Regions from separate parts of the Brevibacterium atlanticum genome, predicted to be linked through region 1. Evidence: predicted binding sites of a transcription regulator. Region 1 holds the regulator's gene; the other holds the start of a gene.
The links. The regulator HspR, encoded in region 1, represses chaperone genes until heat shock. The targets are predictions, from matches to a motif close to AAGTTGAGTCNNNNNGACTCAACTT.
Positions count from the first base shown of each region.

Region 2: clpB (ATP-dependent chaperone ClpB) is a predicted target of HspR. The motif match lies at 4,257-4,281, and genes of this name have one in related genera.

Region 1 covers NZ_CP050152.1:3,654,855-3,665,841, forward strand. The annotation lists gene GUY23_RS16260 (hypothetical protein) at 1-231, shown strand, start outside; gene GUY23_RS16265 (LPXTG cell wall anchor domain-containing protein) at 450-1,787, shown strand; gene GUY23_RS16270 (HoxN/HupN/NixA family nickel/cobalt transporter) at 1,934-2,995, opposite strand; gene GUY23_RS16275 (urease accessory protein UreD) at 2,988-3,770, opposite strand; gene ureG (urease accessory protein UreG) at 3,767-4,519, opposite strand; gene GUY23_RS16285 (urease accessory protein UreF) at 4,512-5,312, opposite strand; gene GUY23_RS16290 (urease subunit alpha) at 5,312-7,015, opposite strand; gene ureB (urease subunit beta) at 7,015-7,353, opposite strand; gene GUY23_RS16300 (urease subunit gamma) at 7,365-7,667, opposite strand; gene GUY23_RS16305 (purine-cytosine permease family protein) at 7,676-9,424, opposite strand; gene GUY23_RS16310 (heat shock protein transcriptional repressor HspR) at 9,633-10,070, opposite strand; gene GUY23_RS16315 (DnaJ C-terminal domain-containing protein) at 10,085-10,987, opposite strand, start outside.
Region 2 covers NZ_CP050152.1:3,808,126-3,819,112, reverse strand. The annotation lists gene GUY23_RS16990 (DUF5819 family protein) at 1-180, shown strand, start outside; gene GUY23_RS16985 (HTTM domain-containing protein) at 170-1,453, shown strand; gene clpB (ATP-dependent chaperone ClpB) at 1,590-4,196, opposite strand; gene GUY23_RS16975 (Na+/H+ antiporter) at 4,407-5,984, opposite strand; gene GUY23_RS16970 (enoyl-CoA hydratase) at 6,094-6,873, shown strand; gene GUY23_RS16965 (NAD-dependent epimerase/dehydratase family protein) at 6,921-7,853, shown strand; gene GUY23_RS16960 (SDR family oxidoreductase) at 7,861-8,697, opposite strand; gene GUY23_RS16955 (FAD-binding dehydrogenase) at 8,706-10,484, opposite strand; gene pheA (prephenate dehydratase) at 10,611-10,987, opposite strand, start outside.

The sequences.
Region 1 (10,987 bases):
TGCGGCGATGACACCATGAAGGACTCCTTCACGGTGACCGGCGGCGCCAACGGCGGCGGAGACAACGGCAATGCCGGAAGCGGCAGCGGCGATGACGGCAGCCAGCTGCCGCGCACCGGTGCCGACCTCGGCGGACTGACGACGGGAGCCCTGCTCCTCCTCGTCGGCGGTGCCGCAATCGCTGTCACCGGACGCAAGAACAAGTTCGGACAGAACCCGATGAGCTTCTGATCTGAAACCAGCGGTCGATTTCGACTGTCGGAGAAGGGGGCGGTCCAGCGCACGCTGGGCCGCCCCTTTCCGATGGTTACGGTGAATGGAGAATGACCTCTGCGTCCGGCCAGAACTCGGACCTGAACAAAATGACCACAACTATGCGTGTGGTGAATGTTGCATTACCGTTACATTCGCAATACTTCACTCCCACCTGTAATTTTCTAAGGAAATACATGAAGAAGCTCGCCCTCGCGCCCGCAGTGGCTATCGCCATCACGGGCCTCGCCGCATCCCCGGTTATCGCAGCTCCCGAAGCTCCCGCCTCGGCCGACACTCAGCCGGCATCGAAGCCGGTCGCACTCCAGAAGGCGTCTAACCCCACCCAGCCTCAGGCCGATGGTGAAGAGCTCGTTCTCTCTGCCGACACGATCTCGCTCAAGGACTTCGCTGACAAGGGACTCGGCATCTCCGGCTCGGGCGTCTCCCCCGACGCTCAGTTCCAGCTGACAGTGAAGCCGACCAGCGGCCAGAACGTCAACACCTACGAAGCACCCTTCCAGTCCGACGGAAATGGTTCCTACGAGACCGGAGTCGGCGGCACCAACGATGACACCTATGTCGGCAAGTACGACGTGACGGTGACGAACCTCGACGACGACAGCGAGACCTTCTCCGCTTCCTTCGAGGTCACCGGAGACGAATCCGACGAGCCCGAGGCTCCCGAGGTCGACCCGAAGGTGTCGGTCAAGGACGACAAGCTCACCGAGAGCGAGTTCGAGAAGAACGGTGTCACGGTCTCCGGTGAGGGCTTCACCCCGAATGGCAAGGTCACCGTCTACGGTTCGGCCGGCATCTCGGCCTTCGGCGACACCGAGGTCACCGCGGACGATGAGGGCAAGATCCCGGCAACGACTGTGAAATACGAAGGCGACGATCAGCTCGAACCAGGCGAGTACGGCGTCTACGCAGTCGACGAGGAAGAAGAAGCCACCGCTGAAACGGCCTCCTTCACCATCACCGAAGACGAGACCGAAGAACCGACTACCCCGGCTGCCGAAGCCAAGCTGACGGTCTCCCCCGAGACCGTGTCCCCCGCTGACTTCGTCAAGAAGGACAAGGGCGTCACCCTCGCCGTCGAGAACTGCGAGCCCGGTGAAGACGTCCACTACGTCGTCAACCCCAAGGGCGACTCGAACGTCACCGCGTACGACAACACCGTCAAGGCCGACGACGAGGGAAAGGCCGACGTCAACGTCTACGGCACCAGCGCCTCGGACCCCTCGGCCTACATCGGCGACTACGAAGTCACCGTCACCTGCGGCGACGACGAACTGACCGGAGAGTTCTCCGTCAGCGATGACGCCAACGCCGGTGGCAGCGATGGAAACGAAGACGGCAATGGCGACGGCGGAAACGGCGGCGACAACGGCAACGGCGGAGGCGACCTGCCCCGCACCGGTACCGAACTCACCGGGCTGGTCGGCGGCGCCGGTCTCCTCCTCATCGGTGGAGTCGCAGTCGCTCTGACCATGCGTCGCAAGAAGGTCGCTCAGGACCCCGCAGAGATCTGAGACTGAGACTCAGGACAACCTGATCGTCAGCACTTGCTGATCCTCAGTCCACACAGAGTAGAGCGCGAACCCGGTTCGGGTTCGCGCTCTATTCTGCTCTCCGCTCTCCTCAACCGTCGAGGCTCGATTCGCCTCGCTTCAGCTGGTCATGCCGGCTTCAGCCGGTCCTGCTCGCCGCTGCCGGTCACATTCGCCACGATGGATCGATCGGAACGGTCGGCTCTCACCTTCCGGAGGGTGATCGCAGCCACTGCCGCGATCACAACGAACAGGATTGTGGCGACGATTCCCAGGTAGCTCGTATCGAGCTCGGGAAGTGCGAACGTCTCGGTCTCCGCGCCCACCTCGACGACACCGGCGATGACGACCAGCCCAGCGACGAGCACGGACAGCCCGGTGATGACGATGTTGTAACCGCGGAAGCGGTCGGTGCCCTGCGAAGCCCAGCCGTAGAGCTTCGCCATGAACAGGCTGTCCGCCGTATCGCATGCGGCCATTCCCACCGCGAACAGCAATGGAAGCGACAGTGCCAGCGTCGCCGACGAGCCTGCAGCCGTCGTCCCTGCCGCGATCATCAGACCGATCGTCGCCGCAGTGTCGAACCCGAGCCCGAAGAGCAGCCCGATGGGAAACATGTGTCGAGGGCGATCCACAGTGTCGAGGACCCGGGCGAACGCCGACGTCAGCGGCCCGTTCGGCCCCTTCGTCGCGTCATCGTCAGTCCCCCGCAGCAGTCTCACGAGCGACACCAGGTTGAGAATGCCGAAGACGGCGACGACGAAGGTTGCGAAGGACAGCCCCCAGAGCCCGAGACCGAACCGTGCGGCAGAATCCTCCGCCGACACGAGGTCGAGAGCCAGACCCGCCCCGAAGGCGACGAACGCACCGGTGACCACGACGACGGATGAGTGCCCCAGGGAGAACCAGAACCCGACGGTGCCGGCAGGCGTTCCCTTCGCTGACAGACGACGGGTGACATTGTCGATAGCGGCGATGTGATCAGCATCGAAGGCATGTCGCGCTCCCAGCAGCACCGCAGTCAGCGCAAGACCCCATGCCACAGACGGGGCGGTCTCCCGCAGCGAGACGATCACCAGAACCATGCCGATGATCGCGATGCCTGCCAGCGTCAAGACATGGGGAAGCGTCGTCCCGCGTCTCCGGCTCTCTTGTATTCGAGTCTCATGTGTTCGAGTCAGTTCACTCATCACTCTGCTCTCCGTTCTGCTCTGTTCGTCCACCGCTGCTGCTGTGTTCGTCGAACGCCAATGCCCTGTTCGTCCAGCGCCGCCACCGGACATCGACGTGTGCCGCATGGGTTGCCGAGCCGATCGCTCTCGCAACGGCACCGGGCCGGGCAAGGACCAGCACATGGCCCTCGTCCGTGTCGGTCGGCGCCTCCCCCTCCTCAGGATCGGCGCCGACCATGATCGCCGTGTCGAGCACCCGGGACCGGCCCAACACACCCGGCTGGGGATGCTCTCCGTCAAGAGACAGCTCTTCGGCGAAGAACGGCGTCCCATCGACGTCGCGGATGTCGGTAGTGCTGACGATTCTGCCGCCCGCCTCTCCGGTCCGCCCGAGCACGAGAGTCTCCCGCAGGCACACCTGCGCCTCCGCACCCCTGCGCACTGTCGTACGACGTCCGACATGGGCACGGTCGGCGACGACGAAGGGAAACGACTCCCACACCAGGACTCCCCCGTCACCGACGACGGCATCGACATTCCATGCGGACGGCCTTCCCGTCGAGGGATAGGCGACCGTTCCCCCGATATCTTCGATCCGCAGTGTGCATCCGGCGCCGACTTCGATCCTGATCGACACCGAATCCCCGCCGAGGAGGGTCGCCCCTCCCGCGACAAGCGCGACGTGCGCGAACCCTGCACTTCGGGTCACCAGCCTCGGCTGCAGCAGTCCCGGAGCGAGCCGAACCTTCGGCCGTCCGCCCGGTGCCGCCTCGGTCACCGCAATGGTCGTCATACCCGTGCATGTTGATGGCTGTGCTCTTCGCCCTCGTCATCATGGGTGTGCACATAGCCTCCGTCCTCATCGGCGTGGAAGTGCGGAGCCATCGGCCCCGGATCCTGCGGCTCATGTGCCCCGGCACGATGAGAGGCCAGGAGCGCGAGCAGCCATTCGCGCAGTCGCGCCACTGAGGCCTCGTCGGTGCGGGAGAGAGCGAGCACCGGTCCGCCCTCGCGCGCCTCGGTGGCGTCGCTGACCATCAGTTCGACATCGACTCCGACATAGTCGGCGAGGTCGGTCTTGTTGACCACGAGCAGGTCGGCGCGGGCGATTCCGGGGCCGCCCTTGCGGGCGACGTCCCCACCGCCGGCGACGTCGAGGACGAAGATCTGCGCGTCCACAAGCGCCGGTGAGAACGTCGCGGTGAGATTGTCGCCGCCCGATTCGACGAGGACGAGGTCGAGCGGGTAGTAGTCATTCTCCAGCCGTTCGACGGCCTGCAGGTTCGCCGTGACGTCGTCACGGATCGCGGTGTGCGGGCAGGCCCCCGTCTCGATCGCGCGGATGCGGTCCGGGTCGAGGACTCCGGCGGAGCGGAGAAGCCGGGCGTCCTCGTCGGTGTAGATGTCGTTGGTGATCACGCCGATGCGGATCTCGTCGGCCAGGGCGCGGCAGATGAGAGCGATCAGCGAACTCTTTCCGGTTCCCACGGGCCCGGCGACGCCGAGTCGCAGGGATCTTTCGGATGCAGGGAATTCAGGCACGGAACAGCCTCCTCGGTAACACGGACTGGACTTCTGCCCAATCCTCGATCAGTGGGGCACCCGAGGCTGGAAGCGACTCGGGGCGGGTGAGTCGGGACAATTCGGACACGGAGTCCTCCATCGCCGCGCAGGCGTCGAGCACCCAGCCGGTGACGCGGATCGGATCCGTGGGTTCGAGCTTGAGCACCGCGGCGGCGACGGTCTGCGCATCGTCGTAGGCGACGAGGCGGACGAGATCGGCCGCCCCGATGCCCGCGCACGCGGCGATGGCACCGAGCACGATGGGACGCGGCAGCGGCCTGGGTCGGAGCACCGCGGCCGTCTGCGGCCAGATCGTCTGGCCGATGCGGGCCAGGCCGGCACCGAGGGCGACGGCGATCTCCCGCAGCGCCGCACTCGGGGTGCGGGCGGCCCATTCGGCCTCGAGCGCACCGAGACGGTTCAACACGTCGGTGTTCCTCTCCGGACCGACGCCATCCCGCCTCCGACCGCCGATGTCCCGCTCCGGACCGATGACGTTCAGCTCCGGCACGCCGGCGTCATCGGCCTCTCGACCTTCGCTTGCCACGTGTCGGGCGATTACAGCCGCTCCCGCTTCGACGCGGACGACCGTGGCCATCCTCGCCCGCATGTAGTCGGCCACCTCGTGCGCGGCGAGCCCACATCGCAGTCCGGCTTCCAGGCCGTTCGAGGACACGTGGGCTCCGGCGGGCAGGCGGGAGTCGGCGAGGAGCATCGCAAGAGTCGCCGAGGCGTTGCGCCGGATGGGAAGGTCGGTCGAGGTCACGGTCATCAGAACATCTGGTAGAGCCGGGCCAGCGGCAGCGTCTGCGCCGGCTGCGCGGTCACCGGTCGGCCGTCGATCGCAATGGCGAAGGTGTCGGGGTCGATGTCGATCGCCGGCCGTGCGTGGTTGCAGCGCATATCCTTCTTGCCGATGTCCCGCGTCGGAGCGACGGGCTTGAGTTCCCGCTGCAGAGCGAGCTCATCGCGCAGACCGGTCTCGACCGCGGCTGGGGCGGCGAACGACACCGACAACCGTGCCCCGTCCGAGGCTCCGAAGGACGGTCGCATGAGCACCGGCTGCGGAGTCGGGATGGAGGCATTCGGGTCACCGAGACCGGCCCAGGCGATCGCCCCGCCCTTGATGACGAGGTCTGGTCGGACGCCGAAGAAGCGAGGATCCCAGAGCACGAGATCGGCCATCTTCCCGACCTCGACCGATCCGATGTGGGCGTCGACGCCATGCGCGATCGCCGGATTGATCGTGTACTTGGCGACGTAGCGGCGAGCGCGTTCGTTGTCCGCCGGCAGGGTCTCACCGAGGTCGCCCACCCGGTGCTTCATCACGTGGGCCACCTGCCAGGTCCGGGTGATGACCTCACCGATGCGCCCCATCGCCTGGGCGTCCGAGGACGTGATCGACAGGGCTCCCATGTCATGGAGCAGGTCCTCTGCCGCGATGGTCGTCGCTCGGATGCGGGATTCGGCGAACGCGAGGTCCTCGGGCACGGCGGGATTGAGGTGGTGGCAGACCATGAGCATGTCGAGATGTTCGGCGACCGTGTTCGCCGTATGGGGCAGGGTCGGGTTCGTCGAACCGGGGAGGATGTTCTCCAATGCCGCGATCGACAGAATGTCCGGGGCGTGTCCCCCGCCGGCGCCCTCGACATGGAAGGCGTGGATGCTGCGACCGCCGATCGCGGAGATCGTCGATTCGACGAACCCCGCCTCGTTGAGCGAGTCCGAGTGCAGTGCGACCTGCAGTCCGTGGTCCCCGGCGGCCCTCAGCGAGGCGTCGATGGCCGCGGGTGTCGCACCCCAGTCCTCGTGGACCTTGTATCCGGCGGCACCGCCGAGGGCCTGTTCGGCCAGCCCCTCGGCCGAGACGGTGTTGCCCTTGCCGAGCAGGAGGATGTTCATCGGAAGGTCGTCGAGGGCACGGTGCATCGCGCCGAGGTGCCAGGCCCCGGGCGTCACCGTCGTCGCCTTGCTGCCCTCGGAGGGGCCGGTGCCGCCGCCGGCGACCGTCGTGATCCCGGTGGCGAGCGCTTCGTGGAGCTGGGAGGGTGAGAGCAGATGGACGTGCGAGTCGAAGGCGCCCGCGGTGAGGATGCGACCTTCGCCGGAGATGACGTCGGTCGACGGTCCGATCTGCAGGTCCGGGTGCACTCCATCGGCGATGTCAGGGTTCCCTGAACGTCCGAGCGCCACGATCTGTCCGGCCCGGATGCCGACATCGGCGCGGATGATCCCCCACCAGTCGAGCACCACGGCGTTGGTGATGACCGTATCCGGTGCCCCTTCGGCGCTCGTCGTCGTTCCCTGGTTCATCGATTCGCGGATCGATTTGCCCCCACCGAAGACCGACTCCTCACCGCCGAAGGTGCGGTCCTCCTCGATCTCGATCCACAGGTCGGTGTCGCCCAGGCGCAGCTGATCGCCGAGGCTGGGCCCATAGAGTGCTGCGTAGCGCTCGGTGGACAGTCGCGCCATCACCGATCACCCGCCTCGGCGAGGGGAAGCCGGATTCCGGGCACGCGCCTGTGCCCGCGCAGGGAGATGATCGGCACGGTGCGGGAGGCGCCCGGTTCGAAGCGCAGGGAGGTGCCGGCGGGGATGTCCAGACGGAAACCCTGCGCCCGGCCGCGGTCGAAGTCGAGCGCAGCATTGGTGTCGGGGAGGTGGATGTGGGAGCCGATCTGGACCGGTCGGTCGCCGGTGTTCTCGATCGTCATCGTCGCCGTCTCGTCCGGGTTCTCACGCACGTTGAGTTCGCGCTCTCCCGCGCTGACTCGAACGGAGCCCGGCCCGCGGTCGCGTGTTCCTGCCACTGTCGGGTCCTTCAGTCGATGGGGTTGTGGATGGTCACGAGCTTGCGCCCGTCGGGGAACGTCGCCTCCACCTGCACGTCGCTGAGCATGTCGGCGACCTCGTCGAGGACGTCATCGCGGGTGAGGACCTCACGCCCGGTGGTCATGAGCTCCTCGACGCTCGCTCCGTCCCTGGCGCGTTCGATGGCCCAGGTGCTCAGGAGCGCAACCGTCTCGGGATAGTTCAGGCGGATTCCCCGTTCCCGTCGGTCCCGGGCGACCATTCCCGCTACGGACAGGAGGAGCTTCTCGGTGTCGGCCGGAGTGAAGTGCATGCGTTCCCTCAGCCTTTCGTGGGATCGTGCGGGGCCGCCGTGCGGTCGTGCGAGGAGGCCGGGCTGCCGTGCGAGGCATCCACGTGCTCGTGCGGAGGATCCGCGGGCAGCACGTGCTCGCCGAGGCGGTCGGTCGAGAGCGCGAGGGAGCTGAGGTAGAGTCGCTCCCCGTTCTCCCCCGTCTTCGCCGAGGCGATCATGTCGGGACGTTCGAACTCCAGGTCCGTGACATGGCAGCGCAGGGTCTCCCCCGAAGGGTTGCCGTGCTCGTCGAACATCGGCAGCTCGATCCCGTCATCGCTGCGTCGCAGGTAGTACCTGCCGCGGGTGATGATCGCCATGAGCGGGGTCGCGACGATGGCGATGCCGACGGCGAAGAGAGGTGAGAACGGTTGGACCGTCGCCCCGAACGCCCCGAAGTAGATGGCGATGGAGACTCCGCCTGCGAGCACCAGGGAGACGATCCCGACCGGGTTCCAGTCGTAGAGCATGCCGCGTCGGAACTCGGGGACCTTCGGGGAGAGCTTCAGCAGGTATTTGTTGATGGCGATGTCGGCTGCGACGACGCAGATCCATGACATCGCGAGGTTCGCGTAGAAGCTGAGGATCGCGTTGAGGAAGTCGAACATGTTCAGCTCCATCAGCGCCAGGGCGATGAGCAGATTGACGACGAGGAAGGTGATCCGGCCCGGGTAGCGCTTCGTGATCCGCGTGTACGAGTTCGTCCATGCCAGTGATCCCGAGTAGGCGTTGGTGACGTTGATCTTCACCTGGGAGATGACGACGAGCACCACGGCCAGCAGCAGGGCGAGCCATTGCGGCATCATCTGCTGGTAGGTGGCGAGGAACTGCTGGACGGGTTCGTTCGCGAAGCTCACGGCGCCGGGAACGTTGGCGATGAGGTAGACCGCGAGGAACATGCCGATGATCTGCTTCGTCGCCCCGAAGATCACCCAGCCGGGGCCGGCGAGGATGACGGCCGCCCACCAGCTGCGACGGTTCTCCGGGGTACGCGGGGGCATGAACCGCAGATAGTCGATCTGCTCGGCGATCTGGGCGATGAGTGAGAGGCAGACACCGGCGGCGAGCATGACCGAGGCGAAGTTCGCGCCTTCGCCTTCTTCACCCGTGTAGGCGAAGAAGTCCGCGACCGAGTCCGGCTGCCAGGCGATGAGGTAGCCGACGGGGATGACCATGAGCAGCAGCCACAGCGGGGTCGTCGAGACCTGCAGTTTGGCGAGGACCTTCATGCCGTAGATGACGAGCGGGAAGATGAGCACGGTGGACACGAGGTACCCGATCGGGCGGGGCACGCCGAGACCGAGGTAGAGCCCCTGCGCCATGATCGAGCCTTCGAGGGCGAAGAAGATGAAGGTGAACGTCGCGAAGATGACGTTCGTGATGACGGACCCGTAGTACCCGAAGCCCGAACCGCGGGTGATGAGGTCGAGGTCGAGGTTGTAGCGGGCGGCGTAGAACGCCAGTGGCCATCCGGTGAGGAAGATGATGATGGCTGCCACGAGGATGCCGAGGATGCCGTTCGTCGTGCCGTGGGCGATGCCGATGTTCGCACCGATCGAGAAGTCGGCGAGGTAGGCGATGCCGCCCAGCGCACTCGTCGCGACGACTCCGGGCGCCCACTTCCGGTACGACCTGGGGGCGAAGCGGAGTGTGTAGTCCTCGAGGCTCTCTGATGCCGCAAGCTGTGCTTCGTTTCGCGGCTCGGGAAGTGCCGTCCTGCTCGGAGACAGTGTCATTGTGGGTTCCTGACGTGTGCGTCGACCGTGGTCAAGGACCAATCTTTGCAGTCGATTGTTTCCGCACATGTCGGTTCTGTTTCGGGCAGATGTCGGCAGGGGACTCTGCCCGCGGAGTCGCCCATCAGCGCAGACGCAGAAGAGCGCGAACCCGCGTTCGGGTTCGCGCTCTTCCTGTCGTCATTTCCCGGTCACTGCCGGCGACGGACTACCGCCGCCGGAATCTGTTGTACAGCACCAGCGCGCCGGGTTCGGGGCGCCCCTGCGGACGCCTGCCACGGGCGATCGATACGACGTCCCCGGCGGTGCCTGCGGCGAAGACGCGCGCATCGCGTTCCTTCGCCGCCTGCTGCGTCCGGATCTCGTCCTCGAGCTCCTCATTGCGGTGCTGGAGGGCATCGACCTGGTTCTGCAGGTCGATGATCTTCTTGATCCCGACGAGGTTGACCCCCTCGTCCTGGGACAGCTGCTGGATCATCCGCAGCTTGGCGATGTCCTGCCCGGAGTACCGCCGGCCACGCCCCGCCGTACGTTCGGGGATGACGAGGCCGAGCCGGTCATACTGTCGCAGAGTCTGCGGGTGCATTCCCGCGAGATCCGCCGCCACCGAGATCACATACACCGCCGCCGTCGACGAAATATGCATCGTTCATCACCACCTCAACTGGCCTTGGCCGTCTCCAGCAGGCCGTCGCGCGGATCGTCGTCCTCGGTGGCCGCCTGGAACGCCTCCACCGCAGCCTTGGCTTCCTTCGACAGGTTCTTCGGCGCCACGATCTCGACCTCGGCCAGCAGATCGCCGGTGCCCTTCTTCGTCTTCACGCCCTTGCCGCGCACCCGCAGGGTCCGCCCTGACGGGGTGCCCGGTGCGATCTTGACCTTGACGGGCATTCCGCCCAGGGTCGGGACCTTGACCTCGGCGCCCAGGGTCGCCTCGTCGAAGGTCACCGGCAGCTCCATCCGCAGGTTGTCACCGTCGCGGGAGAAGACCGGGTGCGGCTTCACATGCACGGTGAGGATCACGTCGCCGGCCTCGCCGCCGTTGGGGCTGGCCTTGCCCTTGCCGGCCAGGCGGATCTTCTGTCCATCCTTGACTCCGATGGGGGTGCGCACGGTCAGCGGCTTCCCGCCGGGCATGTTCAGCTTCACCGAGGCTCCGTTGATCGCCTCGGTGAACGACAGCGTGGTGCTCGACTTGATGTCGCCGCCCTTGACCGGCGGCGAGTAGCCGCCGCCGAATCCGCCGCCGTAGCCTCCGCCGAAGCCGCCCAGCAGGTCGGCGAGGTCCGGGGGAACGTCTCCCCCGCCGCCGTAGGTCGTGCGGGTCCGGGTGCGTCCGCCGCCTCCGAAGAGGTCGGAGAACACGTCGTCGAATCCGCCGCCGCCCGCTCCGCCGGGTCCTCCGGCGCCGGCGCTGAATCGGGCACCTCCGCCCATGGCGCGGACCTGGTCGTACTGGGCGCGGGATTCCTTGTCGGAGAGCACCTGATGTGCCTGTCCGATCTCCTTGAACTTCTCCTCGGCCTTCTCATCTCCGGGGTTGGCGTCCGGGTGATACTTGCG
Region 2 (10,987 bases), 150 kb from region 1:
GCGGCCCGCCGGAATGTGGTGCCCTTCGCCGACCGCAACGACAAGAACGCCGAACGTCCCGACATTCAGCCGGTGCCGGTGGGATGGCGTGCGCTCGTGACCGAGAAGCATCAGTCCCAAGAGGAGTTTACGAAGTACTTCTGCTCCTCCGACGAAGTGAGGTGCGTCGGTGAACAGTGACGAGACGACCCCGAAGGATGGGGCGGGCGACGTGCCGGTCTACGAGGAGGCCACGACCGCCTCGGCGAAGAAGCGGGCGAAGGACTCTGCGCTGCGCGGTGACGAAGCGGTCCACGGTGACGGAACGGTCGCCTCAGCGAGGGATCGCGACGATGACGGTACGGCTGCCTCGGCGAGGGATCGCGACGATGACGGTACGGCCGCCTCGGCGAGGGATCGCGACTATGACGGCGTCGGCGCGGTCGGACTCGTTCCGCTGACGACGCTCGTGCGGACGAAGATCGCGAACGGCTGGAACTGGCTCGAGGAGATGCTCACCGGCCGCTATCACGCGACCTACGGGCTCGCGGTGACGCGGATCCTCATCGGGATCACCGGGCTCGGCCTCATCCTCACGAACTTCAACGCACGGCACTACACGTTCGGCGTGGGATCGGCCTGGAACGGCGAGATCGCCGCACCGAAGAGCGATTTCCCGAACATCTGGCTCTTCTCGCTCTTCCACCGGGCGGTGACTGTGCCGCCGCTGTTCACGGCGATGATGATCGGTCTGGCGGTCTTGGCCGTGGTGATCATCCTCGGGTGGCGGACGCGGATCGTCCTGCCGTTCTACCTCGTGCTGTGGGTGAGCTTCATCGAGCTCAACGACGGGGCCGGGGATCAGGGCGACAACGCCTACCGCATGTTCCTGATCGCTCTCCTCTTCGCCGACACGACTCGGCGGTGGTCGCTCGATGCCAGGCGTCGGGCACGGAGTCCTCGCTTCCCGGAGACGGACGGCGGCTCGTGGCGGTGGGCGCTCATCATGGCGAACAACCTCGCCATCGTCGTCCTCGCGTTCCAGGTGTGCGCGATCTACATGTCCGGCGGCCTGTACAAGGCCGGCGGCGCCGCGTGGCAGCACGGCTTCGCCGTCTACAACCCCCTGCACACGCAGCAGTTCGGGACGTGGCCGGTGCTCTCAGACCTGATGACGGCATGGGGGCCGATGGTGGTGGCGATCTCGTGGGGGTCGATCCTCTTCCAGTGCGCGTTCCCCTTCATGCTCTTCAACCGCTACACCCGGATCGTCGGTCTGCTCGGCATCCTGTCCTTCCACCTCGGCATCGCGCTGCTCATGGGCCTGCCGTGGTTCTCGCTGACGATGATCGCCGTCGACGCGATCTTCATCCGCGACCGGTCGTTCGCGAAGCTCGCCGCCTACCTCAGACACTGGTGGACATCGACCGCGCCGCGGGCCGCGGGTGGAACCGGTGCGAAGGCCGGCAGATGACGAATGGCACACGTTTCTCTGAAACGCTCACCGAAGAACGCGGGCTATTCAGAGAAACGTGTGCCATTCGGCTCTGGGCCAGCATCAGGCTGGCCCGAACCCGCAACCGCAGCTTGCAGCCCGCGGCCCGGGAGCCTCACCGCTTGGGGCGCAGCTCCAGGCCTCGGGTCTCGGGGTCCTCGGGCAGGTCGACCACGACGGTGTCACCGTCGACGATGTCACCGGCCAGCAGGGCGCGGGCCAGCTTGTCGCCGATCTCGCGCTGGACCAGCCTGCGCAGCGGCCTGGCGCCGAATGCCGGGTCGTAGCCTTCGAGGGCCAACCAGTCTTCGGCGCCCTGCGTGACCTCGAGCGAGATCCGGCGATCGGAGAGCCTGCGCGCCATGTGCTGGATCTGCAGGTCGACGATCGACGAGAGCTCGTCCTTGCCGAGGGCATCGAAGAGCACGATGTCGTCGAGGCGGTTGAGGAACTCCGGCTTGAACGTCGCGTGCACGACATCCATGACCTTCTCCCGCTGTTCCGCATCGGACAGCGAGGTGTCGACGAGGAACTGCGAACCGAGGTTCGAGGTCAGGATCAGGATGGTGTTCCTGAAGTCGACCGTGCGACCCTGACCGTCGGTGAGCCGACCGTCGTCGAGGACCTGCAACAGGATGTCGAAGACACTCGGATGTGCCTTCTCCACCTCGTCGAGCAGGACCACGGAATAGGGCCGACGGCGGACCGCCTCGGTGAGCTGGCCGCCCTCGTCGTAGCCGACATAGCCGGGAGGAGCACCGACGAGGCGGGACACGGTGTGCTTCTCACCGTATTCGCTCATGTCGATCCTGATCAGGGCCTTCTCATCGTCGAAGAGGAAGTCCGCGAGGGATTTCGCGAGCTCCGTCTTACCGACGCCGGTGGGGCCGAGGAACAGGAACGAACCGGTCGGACGATCCGGATCGGCGACACCCGCACGTGAACGGCGGATGGCGTCTGAGACCGCGGCGACGGCGTCCTTCTGACCGATCAGACGCTCACCGAGGACGTTCTCCGCCCCGAGCAGCTTCTCGATCTCACCCTGCATGAGGCGTCCGGCGGGGATGCCCGTCCAGGACGAGACCACCTCGGCGATGTCGTTGCCGGAGACCTTGTCCGAGACCATCGGATCCGAGGTCTGACCGGCTTCGGCCTGCGCCTCTTCGGCTTCGGCCTCGGCGATCTCCTTCTGCACGGCGGGGATCTCCCCGTAGAGCAGACGGGACGCGGTCTCGAGGTCCGTGTCGCGCTGTGCCTTCTCGGCGGCCGACCGCAGCTCGTCGAGCTTCGTCTTCAGCTCACCGACCCTGTTGAGGCCGGCACGCTGGGACTCCCAGGTCGCTTCGAGGGCACGCAGCTCTTCTTCCTTGTCGGCGAGGTCGGCGCGCAGCGCGCTGAGGCGCTCGACCGACGCGGAGTCGGTCTCCTTCGCCAGGGCCATGTCCTCCATCTTCAGACGATCGACGGCACGGCGGAGCTCATCGATCTCGACCGGGGCCGAATCGATCTCCATCCGCAGCCTCGAGGCCGCCTCGTCGACGAGGTCGATGGCCTTGTCGGGCAGCTGTCGGCCGGTGATGTACCGGTTCGACATGGTGGCCGCGGCGACCAGAGCGCCGTCGTTGATCGAGACCTTGTGGTGGGCCTCGTAGCGCTCCTTGAGCCCGCGGAGGATCGCGATCGTGTCTTCGACGCTCGGCTCTCCGACGAACACCTGCTGGAACCGGCGCTCCAGCGCAGGATCCTTCTCGATGTTCTCGCGGTACTCGTCCAGGGTGGTGGCGCCGATCAGGCGGAGTTCACCGCGGGCGAGCATCGGTTTGAGCATGTTGCCCGCGTCCATCGACGAATCGCCTCCGGCACCGGCACCGACGATCGTGTGGAGCTCGTCGATGAAGGTGATGATCTGCCCGTCGGCGTTCTTGATCTCCTCGAGCACGGCTTTGAGCCGCTCCTCGAACTCACCGCGGTACTTCGCGCCGGCGACCATCGCCGAGAGGTCGAGGCTGATGAGCGTCTTGTCCCGCAGCGATTCCGGCACGTCGCCGGCGACGATCCGCTGGGCCAGGCCTTCGACGACGGCGGTCTTGCCGACGCCGGGCTCGCCGATGAGGACGGGGTTGTTCTTCGTCCTGCGCGAGAGCACCTGGACGACGCGGCGCACCTCCTTGTCACGGCCGATCACCGGGTCGAGTTTGCCTTCGCGGGCGGTGGCGGTGAGGTCGACACCGAACTTCTCCAGCGACTGCATGGTCTCCTCGGGATTCTCCGAGGTGACCTTCTTCCCTCCGCGCAGCTCGGGCAGGGCCGCGAGCAGAGCCTCGCGTCCGGCTCCGGACTCACGCAGCGCATCGCCGGCGCCGTCCTTGCCGGCCGCGGCAGCCAGCAGCAGGTGCTCGGTGGAGACGAACTGATCGCCGAGGGCGGTCATCTCCTCCTGAGCGAGGTTCATCATCTCGAGTCCGGGCCGGGACAGGCCCGGCTGGCTGACCGAGGAACCGCTGACCGTGGGGAACCCGCCGATCACTGCTTCGATCGAAGTGAGCACCGACTGCGGGTCGGCGCCGACCTTCGTCAGCAGGGCCGAGGCCAGGGAGTCGGGCTGCTTGAGCAGCGCGGCGACGAGGTGGGCCGGTTCGATCTGGTTGTTGTGCCGGGCGACGACGTCGTTGACCGCAGTCTGCAGCGCCTCCCGGGATTTGGTTGTCATCTGTGCGTCCATACGCATCTCCTTCTCAAAGTTCTGTGCTGATTACAGCTCTCGAAAAGCACAACACCGACAAAGTTGAGTCTATTCCACTCAACTTTGATTCTGAAGGAGAAATCAGAGGAGATCTCGCCGAGGCGGCTCGCAGCTTCGTACGGACGCGTGCACTGTCGCGGGGGCAGACGCGGACTGTGGTGCAGATGTGGGCATTCGCCCGCCCCGCACCTATCGCACGAGCACGGACTGGAGGTCGAAGCGGCGGAGGACCTTGTCGGCGATCTCCGGATCGGTGCCTCTCTCACGGCGGGCCCGCAGCACCTCGGCGCGGGCAGACTGCATCGCCTTCTTCTGCACCGCGAGCATCTGCTCTCGGTGCTCCTTGAACGCGGTCGCCTGTTCGGAACTCGCCTGGTCATCCGTCGTGCCGAGCAGCTGGGCGTGGAGGGCCTTGAACCGGGCGCGCAGCGGTTCGGCCACCTCGTCGGGGAGGCTGTCATCGTTCTTGATCTGCCTGATCGCGGCCTTGTAGGCACGCAGCGCGATGTCCTTCGTCGCCTGCTGCTCCCGTTCCGCCTCGTCGTCGATGCCGAGCCCATCGACGACGGCGGGGAAGGTCAGCCCTGCGAGGACGAGGGTGACGAGCAGGATGACGGCCGCGGCGACGACGATGTAGGACCGTCCGGGGAAGTCCTCGCCGGTGTTGGTCGTCGCCGGAATCGACAGAGCCAGAGCGATCGTCGCAAGCCCGCGCATCCCGCCCCAGGTCATCAGCGTGGCATCGCGGAGGTTGAGCGGGGCGGCATCCGGGTCGTCCTCGGTGTGTCTGCGGCTGAGGATGGTGCCGAGCAGCAGCCAGCCGAAGCGCACGGCGATGATGACCACGGCGATGATGAGTCCGACGATGATCGCCCGGCTGAGGTCGGCGTGTTCGGATTCGACGATCATGCGCAGGTCGAGGCCGATGAGTCCGAAGGCGATGCCGGTGATGAGCATCTCGAGGACCTGCCACGTCGAGTTCTGGGTGACGCGTTCGGCCGAGTTGCCTTCGACGTCGCGGCGGCGCATCTCGAGGGCGGCGACGACGACGGCGATGACACCGCTGGCGTGGAAGTGCTCGGCGATGAGGTAGACGCCGAAGGGCAGCATGAGCATGAGCGAGGAGCGGGCGACCGTGTGGTCGATCTTCTCCATCACCCAGGACACGACGAAGGAGACGAGGAGCCCGACGCCGACCGCAACGACCGCGGAGAGGACGAAGGAGATCGCGAGATCTGTGTAATCCACCTCGGTGCCGGCCATCGCCGCGGCCATCGCGGTCTGGAAGATGACGAGGGAGGCGGCGTCGTTGAACAGGCCCTCGGACTGCAGGGTCGACATGATCCGGCGCGGGATCGAGACGGTGCCGGCCACGGCGTCGACGGCGACCGGGTCAGGCGGGGCGAGCATCGCCCCCAGCGCGATGGCCGCGGCGATCGTGATCCCCGGGACGAGGAGGAGGGCGGATCCGGCGACGGCGGCCACGGTCACTCCGACGAGCGCGACGGCCATCCCGAGGATCGTCCGCCACCGGATGGCGAACAGCGCCCAGGAGGTCTTCTGCGCGGCGGCGAAGAGCAGCGGCGGCAGGAACAGGGGGAGGATGAGCTCGGGTTCGATGGTGATTTCGGCGAAGGTGGGGATGAAGGCACCGGCGATGCCGATGAGGACCATGAGCGCCGGCCACGGGAGTTTGAGCTTCTGTCCGAGTCCGACCACGACCGAGGTCGCGGCACCGAATCCGATGATCATCAGCAGAGTGGTCATGGTTCTCTCCCTCGCGTCGGGCCCCGCCGACCTGGGGATGAGATCGGTCGCGGGCGGAAAGGCGACACAGCAACTGCTCCGGACGTGTGATCTTTGACAGAATGTGACTATGTCCGAATCAATTGTATTCGCGCAGGCAGACGACGGAGTCGCGACCGTGACGATCAACGAGCCGAACACCCGCAACGCCCTGTCGCTGTCGGTGATGAATGACCTCATCGATACCTTCGCCGAGGTGGCTCACCGCACCGATGTGCGTGCCGTCGTCCTGTCGACCGCGGGCCATGTGTTCAGTTCCGGCCATGACCTCAAGGAAGTCCGCGGGGCGGAGCTCGAGACGCAGCAGGAGATCTTCGAGGCATGTTCGCGTCTCATGCAGCTCATCCAGCACATCCCGCAGCCGGTCATCGCACAGGTGCAGGGAGTGGCGACGGCGGCTGGCTGTCAGCTCGTGGCCACTTGCGATCTGGCAGTGGCGGCCGCCTCGGCGAAATTTGCGACTCCGGGGGTGAAGATCGGACTGTTCTGTTCGACGCCGATGGTGGCACTGTCCCGTGCGGTGCCAGCGAAGACGGCGATGCGGATGCTGCTCACCGGTGATTTCGTCTCCTCCGAGGAGGCGCTGCGGTTCGGTCTCGTCTCCGACGTCGTGGCTGATGACGAACTCGAAACCGCCACGCTCGACCTGGCGCGGAAGGTCGCGTCTGCCTCCTCGGCGACCGTCGCGATCGGCAAGGCCGCGTTCTACGAACAGCGCGAGCTGCCGGTGGCCGAGGCATACGCGCGGATGTCCGAGGTGATGGCGCACAATGCCGTCGCGGCCGATGCGCAGGAGGGGATCGACGCGTTCCTGACCAAACGGGAACCGCAGTGGCGGCACCGCGAGTAGACTGAGGAATCGCAGAACGCGCTGATGAGGACGGGAGTGGTTTCGACGTGGCAGTGATAGTGACCGGAGCCAGCGGCTTCATCGGCGGTGCCATCGCTCGTGCGCTCGCCGACAGGGACGAGACCGTCTACGCCTTGGGCCGACGGGATCCGGAGATCCCCGGGGTGAACTTCCAGCAGTGGGATATCGCCGAACCCGCCCCGCAGACCGTGACCTCGCTGGCGGCGAAGACCACGGCGGTCTTCCACTGCGCGGGCATCGCTTCCGTCAGCGCCGATGACGACGCGCTCTACGAGGTGAAGGTGACGGGCACGCGCCATGTCCTCGATGCCTTTCCGAAGGCACGCATCGTTCACCTGTCATCGACGACGGTGTACTCCTCGACGGCACCGCATGCCGAGCTCTGGGAGGAGGCCGGGCCGAAGGACCCGACCGAGTTCGCCGATGCGTACTCGCGCACCCACGCTCTGGCCGAACAGCTCGTCTCCCGTATCCGACCCGATGCTGCGATACTGCGACCCGCTGCCGTCTATGGGCCGGGAGAGACGATGCTCATGCCGTTCCTGCGCGGTATGGCGAAGAAGGGCGTGCTGCGTCTGCCCGGAGGCGGACGACAGAAGATCACTCTCACGCATGTCGACAATGTCGTCCGTGCCGCGCTCGCCTGCCTCGACGTGCCCTCGGCGGCCGGACCGTTCAACATCGGTGACCCCACCCCGTACCGGCTCAAGGACGCCATCGTCACGCACTTCGCGCGGATGGGCTATGAGCAGGTCGTCATCGAAGGCGTGGCGAAGGACAAGGCGCTGGTGGCGGCGAAACTCGGGCTCAAGGTCAAGGGCATGTTCAAGCGCGGTGATCGCGCGAAGCTCTTCCTCGCAGAATACCTGCAGGCCGACCGGACGTATAACCTGTCGCGCCAGCAGCGGGTGCTCGGGATCTCGACGACCCAGCACCTCATCCCGTCTCGGTTCCAGTAAGGGGCCCTCAGCGCTTCAGGCCGTGTTGGGCGGCGACGATCGTCGACATGAGTCCGCGCGGAAGCACCCTTTTGAGCAGGAACGGCAGCGGAGCGCGGCTGCCGACGGCGTAGAACTCCCGCGGCCGGGGCGAGACGACGGCGTCGATGATCGTGGCGGCGACCTTCTCCGGTGGAATCCCGTTCCGCTCATTGGCATCGAGATGCTCGAGCATCGTGGCGACATCCTCGCCGTAGGGCGAGCCCTCCTCGAGATACTTCGTCCGGCGCAGCCCGATGCCCGTGGCGATCGACCCGGGTTCGACTGTACTCACCCACACACCGAAGGGCGAGAGCTCTTGTCGGGCAGCCGTGGCGAAACCCCACAGCGCGGCCTTCGCCGCCGAGTACGAGCTGCGGTGGGCGAGCGGGAAGCTCGCGAGCATCGAGCCGACCATGATGATGCGGCCCGACCTGCGACGTCGCATCCCGGGCAGTACGAGCTGGCTCAGCCGCACAGGTCCGAACACGTTGGTGCGGAACAGGCGCTCGATCGCCTCGGCGGGCAGCTCTTCGAAGGGACCGGACTGGCTCTCTCCGGCATTGTTCACGAGCACATCGATCTCACCGAGCACGCCGAGGCTCTCGAGCTCTTCGGCCAGTGCCTCCGGGCCATGCGCATCGGCGAGGTCGAGGGTCAGGTACCGGACTCCGGGGACACTGTCCGCCGGAGACAGGCGACGAGGGTCGCGGCTCGTCGTCAGCACCATGCAGCCCATCGCGGCCAAAGCTTCGACAAGTGCCCTGCCGATGCCCGAGGTGCCGCCGGTGATGAGGACGGTGAGTTCGCCTGGCCCGGTGTTCACGCTGCCCCTCACGATTCGCTTCCGGCCGTGCCATTACCGCCTGCCCTGCCTGCACCGGCTGCTCCGACTGACCCGTCGGCCCCAGCCGACCCTCCGCCGGCCGCCACCGCGCGACCTGCGCGCAGACCGGAGAAGATGCACCCGCCGAGGAACGTTCCCTCGAGTGCGTTGTACCCGTGCATACCGCCACCGCCGAAGCCCGTGACCTCGCCGGCGGCAAAGAGACCGGGAATCGGAGTGCCGTCTCCGCCGGAGCCGTCTCGGCGGCCGCCAGCGCCGATGACCTGCCCGTCGAGGTTCGTCTCCAGCCCGCCGAGCGTCTTGCGTGAGAGCAGGCTCAGCCGCACCGCGATGAGCGGCCCATGGTCCGGATCGAGGATCTTATGCGGTTTCACCGCCCGGACGATCTTGTCGCCGAGGTAGGACCGCGCATTGTGGATCGCCTGGACCTGAGCGTCCTTGGAGAACGCATGATCGGTCTGCCGGTCACGCTGAACGATCTGTTCGACCAACCTGTCGTGGTCGATGACCGGTCCGCGGGAGCGTTCGTTCATCCCCGCCACGAGCTCCTCGGTCGTCTTGGCCACGACGAAATCCGCCCCGTACTTCTTGAATGCCTCGATCGGTGCCGGGGCATCGGAGGAGCGCACCCGGTCGAGCGCGATCCGGATGTCCTTCTCCGTGATGTCCGGGTTCTGCTCCGAGCCCGAGAGTGCGAACTCCTTGCGGATGATCGACTCGTTGAGCACGAACCACGAATAGTCATACCCGGTCGCCAGGATCGTCTTCATCGTCCGGTTCGTGTCGAAACCCGGATAGTTCGGCGCCGGGAACCGGTTGCCCTCGGCATCGAACCACAGCGACGAGGGTCCCGGAATGATGCGGATCCCATGCCCCGGCCAGATCGGATTCCAGTTCTCGATGCCCTCCGTGTACGCCCAGATCCGGTCTCGGTTGATCAGGCTCGCCCCGGCATCCTCCGAGATCTGCAGCATCCGTCCGTCCACATGGGCCGGTACACCGGCGAGCATCGTGTCCGGGAACTCGCCGAGGCGGTCGACCGGCCAGTACTTCTCCATGAGTGCGAAATTGTGCCCGATCCCGCCGCTGGTGACGATGACGGCAGGAGCGCGGTACTCGAAGTCCTCGACCTCGTCCCGATTCGACTCGACTCCGCGGGCCGTGGGGGAGGGGGCGAGCACCCGCCCGCGGACGCCGACGACGGCACCACCGTCGGTGATGAGCTCGTCGACACGGTGACGGAAGCCGAAGTCGATGAGGCCGGCAGCCTCGGCGGCTTCGACGGGTTCGCGGAAGACCCGGACCACCTCGGGGCCGGTGCCCCAGGTGAGGTGGAAGCGGGGGACGGAATTGCCGTGCTCATCCGACCCGGAACCGCCGCGTTCGGCCCAGCCGACGATCGGGGTCAGGCGCAGGCCCAGGTCACGCAGGTACTGGCGCTTCTCGCCGGCGGCGAACTCGAGATAGGCCTCCGACCATTTCCGCGGCCAGTGATCGTCCTCCCGGTCGAATCCCGCCGAGGTGGCCCAGTCGCTTCGTGCGAGTTCGAGCGAATCGTGGACGCGCAGCCTGCGCTGTTCGGGGGAGTCGATGAGGAAGAGTCCACCGAGGGACCAGAACGCCTGCCCGCCGAGGTTCGCTCGGTTCTCCTGGTCGAGGATGAGCACGCGCTTGCCGGCTTGGGTGAGTTCGTAGGCGGCGACGAGTCCGGCGAGCCCGGCCCCGACGATGATCGCGTCGGGGGATGTGCGGCTGTCTGTGTTCATCGTCGACTCCTCTGTCGCCTCCGTCGGCCGGTGAACCGACGTCAAGTGGGGCCAGATTGCCGGAAACAGGCCGAATTCTGACAATCTGGACCCACCTACCTTCCAGTAGGCATCAGTATCGCAGACTCAGTCGCCGAGGATGTGCTCCAGCCAGTCGGCGGCCACGGCGAAGGACTCGTCCGTCGTCGTCGGGTCGACCGGCGTCACCGTGCCGTCGGCGCTCGGATAGCTGCCGAGGAACGAGAGTTTGAGCGTGGACCGGTGGACGCCTTGGAGCGCCTCGGCCATCCGCGCCTCGTGGATGTGCCCGAGCAGGTCGATCGAGAACTGGTAGAGCCCCAGGCCGTCGCCGGTCGGACGGGATTCGATGCGGGACATGTTGATGCCGCGGCTGGAGAACTGCTCGAGCACCTCGAGCAGCGAACCTGCCCGGTCCGAGCGCAGCGCCGCGACGATCGTCGTCTTGTCCGCTCCGGTCGGTGCGGGAATGGGGCCGGGTCGGG